DNA from 2 places in the Saccharospirillum sp. HFRX-2 genome. Region 1 is predicted to be linked to the other one. Evidence: predicted binding sites of a transcription regulator. Region 1 holds the regulator's gene; the other holds the start of a gene.
The links. Region 1 encodes FNR, which switches genes on or off when oxygen is low (the NO sensors DNR and NnrR bind a similar motif). Its sites were predicted from a motif close to TTGATNTANATCAA; they were not measured.
Positions count from the first base shown of each region.

Region 2: a site for FNR is predicted at 1,136-1,149, ahead of ABMA60_RS16640 (1,4-dihydroxy-2-naphthoate polyprenyltransferase). Genes of this name have one in related genera too.

Region 1 covers NZ_JBEBMU010000004.1:239,453-244,579, reverse strand. The annotation lists gene ABMA60_RS11240 (GNAT family N-acetyltransferase) at 1-1,379, shown strand, start outside; gene nudC (NAD(+) diphosphatase) at 1,391-2,221, shown strand; gene ccoM (cytochrome c oxidase subunit CcoM) at 2,176-2,322, opposite strand; gene fnr (fumarate/nitrate reduction transcriptional regulator Fnr) at 2,430-3,170, opposite strand; gene ttcA (tRNA 2-thiocytidine(32) synthetase TtcA) at 3,285-4,181, opposite strand; gene ABMA60_RS11215 (hypothetical protein) at 4,256-4,723, opposite strand; gene ABMA60_RS11210 (gamma-glutamylcyclotransferase family protein) at 4,799-5,127, opposite strand, start outside.
Region 2 covers NZ_JBEBMU010000010.1:41,070-46,196, reverse strand. The annotation lists gene ABMA60_RS16645 (nucleotidyltransferase family protein) at 1-173, shown strand, start outside; gene ABMA60_RS16640 (1,4-dihydroxy-2-naphthoate polyprenyltransferase) at 170-1,075, opposite strand; gene ABMA60_RS16635 (DUF2750 domain-containing protein) at 1,222-1,605, shown strand; gene ABMA60_RS16630 (DMT family transporter) at 1,617-2,552, shown strand; gene ABMA60_RS16625 (dihydrofolate reductase family protein) at 2,636-3,169, shown strand; gene ABMA60_RS16620 (bile acid:sodium symporter family protein) at 3,219-4,097, opposite strand; gene ABMA60_RS16615 (hypothetical protein) at 4,242-4,613, shown strand; gene ABMA60_RS16610 (2OG-Fe(II) oxygenase) at 4,627-5,127, opposite strand, start outside.

The sequences.
Region 1 (5,127 bases):
TGAATTTCGATTCGCCCAACGACGCCGTCGAGGCGTTTTTTACCCTGGCCAAACACGAAATGGCGCAAGAACGCCTGCGTGAGACGCCAACATCCTTGGCGCTGGGTTTTCAGCCCGATCGCGATCAGGCGTTACAGCTGTTCCGACAGGCAGAGGAAAACAAACGACGCTATTTCACTTGGGCCGAAGCGCGAATGTTGATGCGGCTTTATGGTTTCCAAATGGTCGATTCCACCTTTGGTGTCGACTTCGACCGGGTGCTGGAACGACTGACCGGGCGCTATTTTCCGGCCTCGCTGCGTCTGGTTCATGAGGCCTATTGCTATCCCTTTGCCTACAACGAAACGCCTGCCGAACGTTGGCGTGGTGTGCGTATCGAATTGAATTCTGCGGAAGAATTACGGCAGGCGCGGGCTGAGCTGGAAGCTGAAAAAGCCGAGCGTTTTCCCAACAGTCGTACTCTCGGTTGGGGCGTACAACCGATGCGGCGCAAGATCGATCATCTGCAATTCAGTCTCGGTATGACGCGCGATGAAGCCTACGGGCCGTTGATTTTGTTTGGCGAAGGCGGCTCGCGCGCCGACATGCTGGCCGACCGTCAGGTGGCATTGCCGCCGCTCAACGCCAGTCTGGCGCGGCAAATGATTCAGCGCTCACACGGTTATCAGGTTCTGGCGGAGCGTTCTGATCATCTGGAAAAAGATCTGGCGCGGTTGACCCGGGCGTTGAAGACGCTGTCGCAGATGGTCATCGATCTGCCTGAACTGGCCGGGCTGGAAGTGAATATTCTGTTGCAGCCGGGTGAGGAATTATTGGTTTTGGGTGTCGCTGCCTGCCGTGGTCCGGCTCAGCGTCCGGCCTTGAATCCCTATCCGAGCGAACTGGTTGACCGTCTGAGCCTGAAAGATGAGCGTTCGGTGCTGATCCGTCCGATTCGCGGTGAAGACGAGCCGTTATTGAAAGCCTTCTACGGTGGCTTTGACAGCGAAGCCCTGCGTTTGCGCTTTTTCGGCAGCCGCCTGCATTTTGAACATCGTGAACTGGCGACTCTGTGTCAGATCGATTACCGCCGGGAAATGGTCTTTGTGGCGCTCATCGATGGCGCCATCGTCGGTGAAATGCGGCTCTGGACCGATGTGAACACCAACGAACTGGAGTTCGCCATCATGGTGTTGCCGAAGTTTCAGGGCAGCGGTCTGGCCGGTCAGTTGATGCGTAAGACGCTCGACTACGGCCGAGCTCAGGGCGTGGATCGGATCGTTGCCGATGTGTTGGCGGAAAATCAGCCCATGCTCGGTCTTGGCCGGCATTTTGGGTTTAGCGTCGAACCCGACGAAGAGGGTGTGGTTCGGCTAGTCTTGCCGCTGAAGGCGGATTAAGGAGTGCGCTTGTGTTGTATGAATTAGGCCAGCACCGGATTGAACTGCCTGGCTCGGCGCCGGCAGTCAGTTCGGATGATCGGTTATTGCTGTGGCAAGACGGCGAATTGGTCAGCCCGGAGGATAACTGGGTGCAGCAGCGCAGCGAGTGGTCAGCGCATCCATTACTGAATGAAGAATTTGTCGGCTTGTTGGATGGACATGCTTATTACACCGCTCAGCTGGATAGTACCGAAAGCTGGCCTCGATTGGGCTTAAGAGACATCGGCCTGCGCAGTGAAACGGCCTTTATGCTGGCGGCGCGCGCCCGTGGTTTGTTGGATTGGCGTCGTCAGCATCGGTTTTGTGGCCAGTGCGGCCAGACGACAACCAGATTGCCGGGCGAGTCGGCCATGGTCTGTGAGCCCTGCAAGCTGCGCTTTTACCCGCGTGTCAGCCCTTGCGTCATTGTACTGATTACCCGCGGGCCGGAAGTGCTGCTGGCTCAGGGCGTGCGTCATCGCAGTTCCGGCTGGTACAGCACCCTGGCAGGTTTTGTCGAGACTGGTGAGTCGCTGGAGCAGGCGGTACACCGCGAAATCCGCGAGGAAGTCGGCGTCGAAGTGACCAATCTGCGCTACCAGGGCAGCCAGACCTGGCCGTTCCCGCATCAGTTGATGCTCGGCTTCTGGGCCGACTACGCCGGTGGCGACATCGTTCCGGAACCAGGTGAAATTGCCGATGCGCAGTGGTTTCACGTCGACCAGCTGCCGCAATTCCCGCCCGGTTTTTCCATTGCCGGCTATATGATCGAGGCTTACCGGCGTTCCTGGTCGTCCGCTGAGGCGCCATTTTCCGGATGAGCGCGTAAGTCTTGACGCACGAACCAAGCAATGCCGCCGAAGAAGGCGAACATCAGAGCCACAGTGACTAAGCCAGCGATAACTACAGTGTCGAAATACATGGTTGGAACCCCTTGGACTGGAGGATGTGTATCAGTCTAGGGGAGGTCGGGATGGGGCTATTGATGTGGATCAAGGCCGCGCCGGCGGCCAGTTGATCTAGATCAATTCAGGCGCTGATGCCCAGTTCCAGGCGCTCGCAGTCGGCCAGAGAGGCCATCTGGGTCAGCGCAGTCAGGTCGACGATTTCGATATCCCGCGCACTGCTGCTATCGGCCAGGATGCCCTGGCGCTGGAAACGGGTGAATACGCGGCTAACGGTCTCTACCGCCATGCCCAGATAGTTGGCAATGTCGCTGCGCGCCATGGTCAGCCGGAACTGGGTGCCGGAGTAGCCCCGGCGGCGGAAGCGGGCAGCGAGGTTGAGCAGGAAGGAGGCGATGCGTTCTTCGGCGCTCTTCTTGCTCAGCAGCAACATCATTTGTTGGTCTTCACGCAGTTCGCGACCCATCAAACGCAGCAGTTGACGACGCAACTCTGGCAACTGGCCCGATAACGCATCCAGACGATCAACCGGAATTTCACAAACGTTGGTGGTTTCCAGGGCGCGGGCTGTGGCTGGGTAAACCGGAGAGTCGTAGGCGTCCAGGCCAACCAGTTCGCTGGCCAGATGGAAGCCGGTGATCTGTTCATCACCTTCCTGAGTCAGGGTATAGGTTTTAACGGTACCGGTCCGTACGGCAAAGACCGAATTGAAAGGTTCACCCTGCGCAAACAGTAACTCGCCTTTTTTGATCGGTCGGCCACGGCGGATGATCGCATCCAGTTTGTCCATTTCACTGGTTTTCAGTGACAGCGGCAGGCACAACGGATGCAGACTGCAATTGCTGCAGTGAGTGGTCAGCGACATCGTTTCTCTCCCGTCCAAGGGTGGGATAATCACCTTCCTACAGCCAGAGTAGAACGCCGATTATCTGTTGTTCGCCATCTTAGCCGAAACCGTCGTGCTGTACAGGGTTGTGGCTCAATCGTCGTTCGACGGAACCCAGGTATTGACGCGGGTTTGCGCCATTGGGCTGTATTCACTGCCCTCATTAACCGGCGCTAATGGGATGCCCGTCGCCTGTAGCGACAGAAAATCGAATTGTTCACGGTCCGCCAGTTGGGACGGTGCGATGTTCTGGATGGACCGAAAAATATTTTCGACGCGGCCCGGATGCTGTTTTTCCCAGTCGCGCAGCATGGCTTTGATGGATTGACGCTGCAGATTGTCCTGCGAACCACAGAGGTTGCATGGAATGATCGGGAATTCACGCTCGATGGCGTATTGCTCGATATCGCTTTCGCGGCAATAGGCCAACGGCCGGATCAACACGTTGGTGCCACTGTCGGACAACAGCTTGGGGGGCATGGCTTTAAGCTTGCCGCCGTGAAACATGTTCAGAAACAGCGTTTCCAGAATGTCGTCGCGATGGTGGCCTAAGGCAACCTTGGTGGCGCCGATCTGGTCAGCAAAGGCGTAGAGCGTGCTGCGCCGCAGCCGCGAACAGATGCCACAGGTGGTTTTACCTTCGGGCACCATTTCCTGAACCACGCTGTAAGTATCGCGTTCCAGGATGTGATAAGGCACGCCCAGGTTTTTCAGGTACTCCGGCAGGATGTGTTCCGGGAAACCCGGTTGTTTCTGGTCCAGATTGACGGCCACCAGCTTGAAGTCGACCGGGGCGCTGCGCTGCAGGCTGATCAGGATATCGAGCATGGTGTAGGAATCTTTGCCGCCGGACAGGCAGACCATGATGGTGTCGCCGTCTTCAATCATGTTGAAGTCAGCGATGGCGCGGCCGGTTTCCCGGCGCAAGCGTTTTTGCAGCTTGTTGAATTCGGTGCGCGATTTTTTCTCAGCGAGGGTCTGGGCAGTCATGGACAATCGGGTGGCTCGGGGTTGGGCGCGTGTTCTACCACCTCAGACGCCGAGGGACAAGTGTTGTCGTGAAATCAGGCGGCCTGTTCAGAGGGTTCCATCGAATAGACGCGCCGGAACGGCCGGTCGTCAACCCGGTGGCCGCGATGACAGGCCTGACGCCACAGTTCGACCGCCTGGTCGCTGTCCAGAACGGGAACCTCACCGCCGGCATAAAAGCGGGCGTTCAAGGCCGCCAGGGCCGTGGCATAACCCCAGTTCAGGCTGAGTTCCTGGTGAGGATCTTTAAGAAAGCAGCGTTGGCTGGCCAGGCCACGAATCTGACAGGCCAGTTCCGGCCATTGCGCGATGTATTCATCCCAGACGCGTTTGTGTTGCCAGGCGGTCATGCCGAACGGGCCATAGCGGTTGCTGCTGCGACGTTGTTGTTCAGCGCCAGCGACCGCATCGAGCCAGGCCGGCAGGCCCGGATCGGTTAATTGCGCCAGATGCAGCGCCGGTTCGATTACGCAGCTTTTCAAATCCAGACAATACGCCGTCATAGCGGACACCTCCTGAGGTTCGCAGTCAGCCTGCAAAAATCGGGCTGAACTCGACCTGAACTGCCTATATCTGGGTTAACGGCCGACGCTTTCAAGGCTGAAGCGGGTGCGCTGCTGAAACAGCTCGGGCAATTCATCGGCGAGTAGTGCATCGATGCGCGGTGGCAGGTGGTGATCGTCCATGGCGCGAGGGTACTGCGGTGCCAGACGGTCATCGCTCAGGTGTTGCCAGGGACCGGTGGAGTGCAGAAAGCGGCGGGCGAAGTCTTCACCGTAGCTGAGGCAGCCGTGCAGGATGACATCGACATAGGTCTGCATAATCGGTCGATGCGGTTGCGGTGTTTCGCTGGAATAACCGACATAAGCCCACAAGGGTAATTCCATTGGTAAGGACTGCTGGCCGA
Region 2 (5,127 bases), on a different contig from region 1:
TGCGCCTGAACGGCACTGGCGAGATCGAGTTGATCGCGCCATTTGGGTTGGATTCGCTCATGAATGGTTATCTCAGCCTGAACCCCAAGCGCCCCAAGCCGGAAGTCTTTGCGCAACGTCAGGCGGAAAAATCCTGGTTAACGACCTGGCCGCACTTGAAGGTTCGAATTTAAACCAGCGCCAACAGCAACAGCACAATGGCGATCAATAAACTGACTCTGAGTTCGTACTGAGCGGTGTGGGCCAACAAAGCATTGAGTTCACTGCCCCGATAGCGGCGCAGTTGATGATCCAACTGCCAGGCCCAGTACAGGCTGGGTAGCAGTGCGACCGGCAACAGCAGTGGTAACTGTCCCAACCCTGCGGCAACCAGTGCCAGCACCAGGGGGCTGACTAACGCCGCCCGGTACAGCCAATGAGCGCCCTTAGGGCCAAGCCGAACCGCCAGGGTGATTTTGCCGCTGCGACGATCGGTATCGATATCGCGGATGTTATTGACCATCAAAATAGCGCAGCAGGGCAGACCGACCATCAAACCGACCCAGAGACTGGCGATGTGCCATTGTTCGGCTTGCAACCAATAGCAGCCGATCACCGCAACCAGTCCAAAGAAAATCAGCACCGCCACTTCACCCAAACCATGATTGGCGAGCGGCCAGGGACCGGCGGAATAAGCCAGAGCGGCGATGATGGAGGCCATGCCGGCCAGCGTCAGTGGCCAGCCGCCGGCGATCACCAGCGGTGTTCCGGTCAGCAAACAAAACAACAGACAAACCCACAGCGCGCGACGCATATGCGCCGGCGAAATCAGCCCGCTTTGGGTGACGCGGGTCGGTCCGAGTCGCTCGCCAGTGTCGACCCCGCTTTCGGCGTCGAACAGATCGTTGGCCAGGTTAACCAGAATTTGTAATCCCAGCGCGCAGAGCAGCGCCAACAACGCCAGTGTCGGGTTGAAGTGGCCGTGATAAATGGCCAGGGCGACCGCCGCTATGATGGGCGCAACAGCCGCTGGCAAGGTGCGCGGCCGCGCCGCCAGTAACCAGGGATTGGTGCGATCTTTGGTTTGGACCGTCATGCCAATGAATTCCTTTTGGAGATTTATAGCGCCATGCTAACGCAAAAGCGTTGTCGTCGGCTGACCTGGCTCAAGCTCTGGTGCAATGCGTGCGGCGACCTAAGGCGGCGTCTTTGTTATGATGCCGTTTTTTGATGGATGCCTTTATGACCCAGTCTCCCAGCCAGCAACAACTCGATACCGTGCCCACCTTGCCCGCCGAGGCACGCTACGATTTCCTGGTGCGTTCGGTATTGGCAAATGAACAGGTCTGGACGCTGCGTGGTGACGACGGCACGGTGTTGATGTCCTGCGATGGCGATGACTGTCTGCCGATCTGGCCGCACGCCGAATTTGCCCAGCAGTGGGTCAGTGGTGACTGGGCCGATTGCGCACCCTTAGCCATCGATCTGGCTGCCTGGCTGGAACGCTGGTTGCCCGGCTTGCAGGAAGATGGCTTGGCGTTGGCGATATTCCCCGGCAAAAAAGAAGAAGGCATCGTGCTGGAACCTTTAGAGTTTCTTGAGCAGCTGTCCGCTGGTCAGGATTAAGCGGGCGCGCTGTGTCGCCATCGCCCAAGGTGTCGCGCCGAGTCGATAACACTGGCGTCGCCATCGCTGTCATTCTGGCGACCGGTTTTTTCCTCGCCTTGGGCGATGCGGTGATCAAGGGCATCAGCACGCACTTTACGCTGTGGCAGATTTTCACGCTGCGTTCGCTCTTGGTATTACCCGTTTTGGCGGTGGCGTTGCGTTGGCGTACCAAAGCCTTGGCGTTGTGGCCCAAGCGGCCGGGATGGACCTTGCTGCGCAGCGTCTTGCTCAGCGCCATGTGGATCGCCTATTACACCTCGCTGCTTTACGTTGAGCTGTCGATTGCCTCGGCGGTTTATTATTCCTCGCCCATCTTTATTACCCTCTTTGCCGCCATACTGCTCGGCGACAGCGTTGGTCGCGCCGGTTGGTTTGCCGTTGTGCTGGGCGCTGTTGGTGTCTTGTTGATCCTGCAGCCGACCGCCTCGGCTCTTAACCTCTATAGCTTGCTGCCCTTGGCCTCGGCACTGGCCTATGCCCTGGCGATGATACTGACGCGTTCGCAATGCGCCGACGAAGAACCGCTGCTGTTGTCGATCTGGCTGAACCTGGTGATGTTGTTGCTCGGCATCGGTTTCAGCCTTGTACTGAGCCAGTTTTCTTCCGCGTCCCTGAGTGCCGGTGAAGCCTTTTTGTTCGGTGCCTGGGGCGCGATGAATTTGCTGCAGTGGGCGGCCATGGTCGTGCTGGCGGTCGCCATTATTGTCGGCAGTGTTGGTGCGGCGGTGGCCTATCAATTGGGCCGGCCGACCACCGTTGCCACCTTCGATTTTGCCTATGTCGCCTTTGCCACCGCCTGGGGTGCGCTGCTGTTTCACGAAGTACCTGGACCGATCGCCAGCTTGGGAGTCGTGTTGATCGCAGCGGCGGGTTTGCTCGCGGTGCGCAGCCGTGGAGCCGAATAAAAACGGTTCGTTTAATCCGGTCCGTTTCTGTCCCAATGCCTAGCTAAACTGCGTCGCTCTGTTCACCAAAAGTGAGACTCTGTATGCAAACAGCGGTGTTTATTGCTACCAGCCTGGACGGTTATATCGCCCGACCCGATGGCACTCTGGATTGGTTATTGCGACCGGAATATTCGCCTGATGAGGAAGACTTTGGCTATGCCGATTTTATCGCCACCGTGAGTTGTGTGGTCATGGGGCGGCACACCTTCGAGCAGGTGCTGAGCTTTGACGACTGGTTTTATCACGGCAAGCGCGTGGTGGTGATCTCACGCAGCAAAGCAGCGGTGCCCGATGGCTTTGCGCATGATGCCGAAAGCTTTGTTGGTTCGCTGGATGACCTAATGCAGCAGTTGCAAGACCAGGGCGAAACGCGGCTGTACATCGATGGCGGCCAGTTGATTCAATCCTGTCTCAGTGTCGACTTGATTGACGAAATGATCATCACCCGGGTGCCGGTGCTGCTCGGTTCCGGGCGGCCACTTTTTGGCGCCTTGCCCGCGGACCTAAAGTTCCAGCATCAGCATACCCAGGCTTACGCCAACGGTCTGGTGCAGTCGCATTATCGACGGCGTTAGCCGTCGGCGAATTCCTGGGCCAGCCATTCAGTTCAACCCTTGCTGCTGCTCAGGCGTTAGCGGGTTTGGCCGCCGCCTGAGCATCGCGATAACGCACCCAGGCCACATAACCGAAGCCGGGCAGGTTCATCAGTACGCCATAGATCAGCGGTACTGCGGCCAAGGCCGGCTGGTGCATCAGGCTGATGGCCACCAGCAAAGCCGTACCGGCGTTTTGAATGCCCACCTCGACGGCCAGTGTGCGGGTTGCCGCCACTGGCAGACGCAGGCGGGCGGCAATCCAGCCAGCGGCCAGCATGGCGACGCACGACAGCAGCAACACCGCCAGCGCCTGAGTCGGGTTCAGCAGCCGGCTCCAGTTAGTGATGATCAGGCCCAGCACCACCAGCAACATCAAGCCGGTGCCGATCCGTTTGCACCAGGGTTCCAACGGGTCCGCCAGTCGACTGGCCCAGTGACGGATGGCCATGCCGACTAATACCGGTACCAAAGTAACCGCCATCAATTGTTTGATGGTGGTGGCGATCGGTAATTGCAGGGCAACCCAGTCGCCGCCCGCCTGAGTCAGGTAAAGACCAAACAACAGCGGCAGCGTGAAGGGCACCAGCAGGCTGCTGATGGCGGTCAGGCTGATGCTCAGCGCCACCTCGCCGTTAGCGAGATAGGCAAACAGATTCGAGGTAGCGCCGCCGGGGCACAGCGACAGTAAAAACAAACCGGCGGCGGTGGCGCCATCCAGACGCAGCGCGGCGATAACCACCAGCGCCAAGGCGGGCAACAACAGCATCTGTAACGCCAAACCCAACAACGGCAGCGCTGGTGCTTGCAGCACCTTGATAAAATGTTGGCGGGTTAAGCCCAGGCCCATCGCCAACATAATGAAGGCGAGCACCAGCGGCAGAATGACTTGAGAAAGTGTGGCTGACATCAGTTACAGTCCTTGAGTTATGACAGCCTCAGGCTATACAACCTGGCCGCTACGACCTTGACCTACGGCAAGTGGCGCGGTGGTTTTTGTATGGCAGGTTGCTGCCTGACGGTTTATGACAGTCAATAAATTGAGCGAGTTGTTATGTTGATGCAACGCAGCGGCGTTAATTATTTTGGGCAAGTCTTGGTGGGTTTTTTGGCGCTGGCGCCGGGTCTGGTCCTGGCGGTAATCGGTGGGCTGGGTACGCTGCAAAGCCTGACTTTTTATGTGTTCGGCTATGGTGTCGAGATGAGTCCGGCGGTGCTCGGTGCCACCAGTGTGACGCTGTTACTGCACCCTTTGCTGTTTATGCTGGGGTTTTATTTGAGCCACCGTGGTGGCCGCGTGCTGCTGGGCAAAAGTGCCTTGCTGACGGGAAAGCGCGGACCGCTGTTGTGGCCTGATTGGCGTTATGCGCTGGCGGTCCTGGTTGTCTATTTGCTGCTGATGGGCGTGCGGCTGCTGCTGTCCTGAGCCGGCCGGTCGATCAACGCGCCGGGTCGACCCAGTCGGCCGTACTGTTGTTACGCCGAAACCAGCCGGTTATGGAAAAGCGGCTGCGGTTGGCGGCCAGTACTTCGTGTGGGAACTCTTCGCTGAGAAAAATCACCATGGCGCCGAGGCTGGGTTGCAGTCTGGTCAGTTCGCTGTCGTCGTGATCGTAGAGCACGATCTCGCCGCCATTGGATGAATTCCAGTCTGGGTTCAGATAGGTGACGGTGGTCAGTACCCGATTGGAGCGGCCGCGAAACGCATCCAGATGCTTGCGATAAAAAGCGCCACTGTCATAGCGGGCGTAATGGCATTCGTAGTCGAACAACCCCAGCAGTAAACGCCGGTTCAACTCCACCCGTAAGGCTTCGGTTGCCGCCAGATAACGCTGTTGAGCCTCGGTGTTCCCGGTTAACCAACTGGTGGCATCGCGGCGAATCAGCTCGTTAGTATGGTGATCCTGGCGACGGCCAATACCCGCCTGGCGCCATTGGTC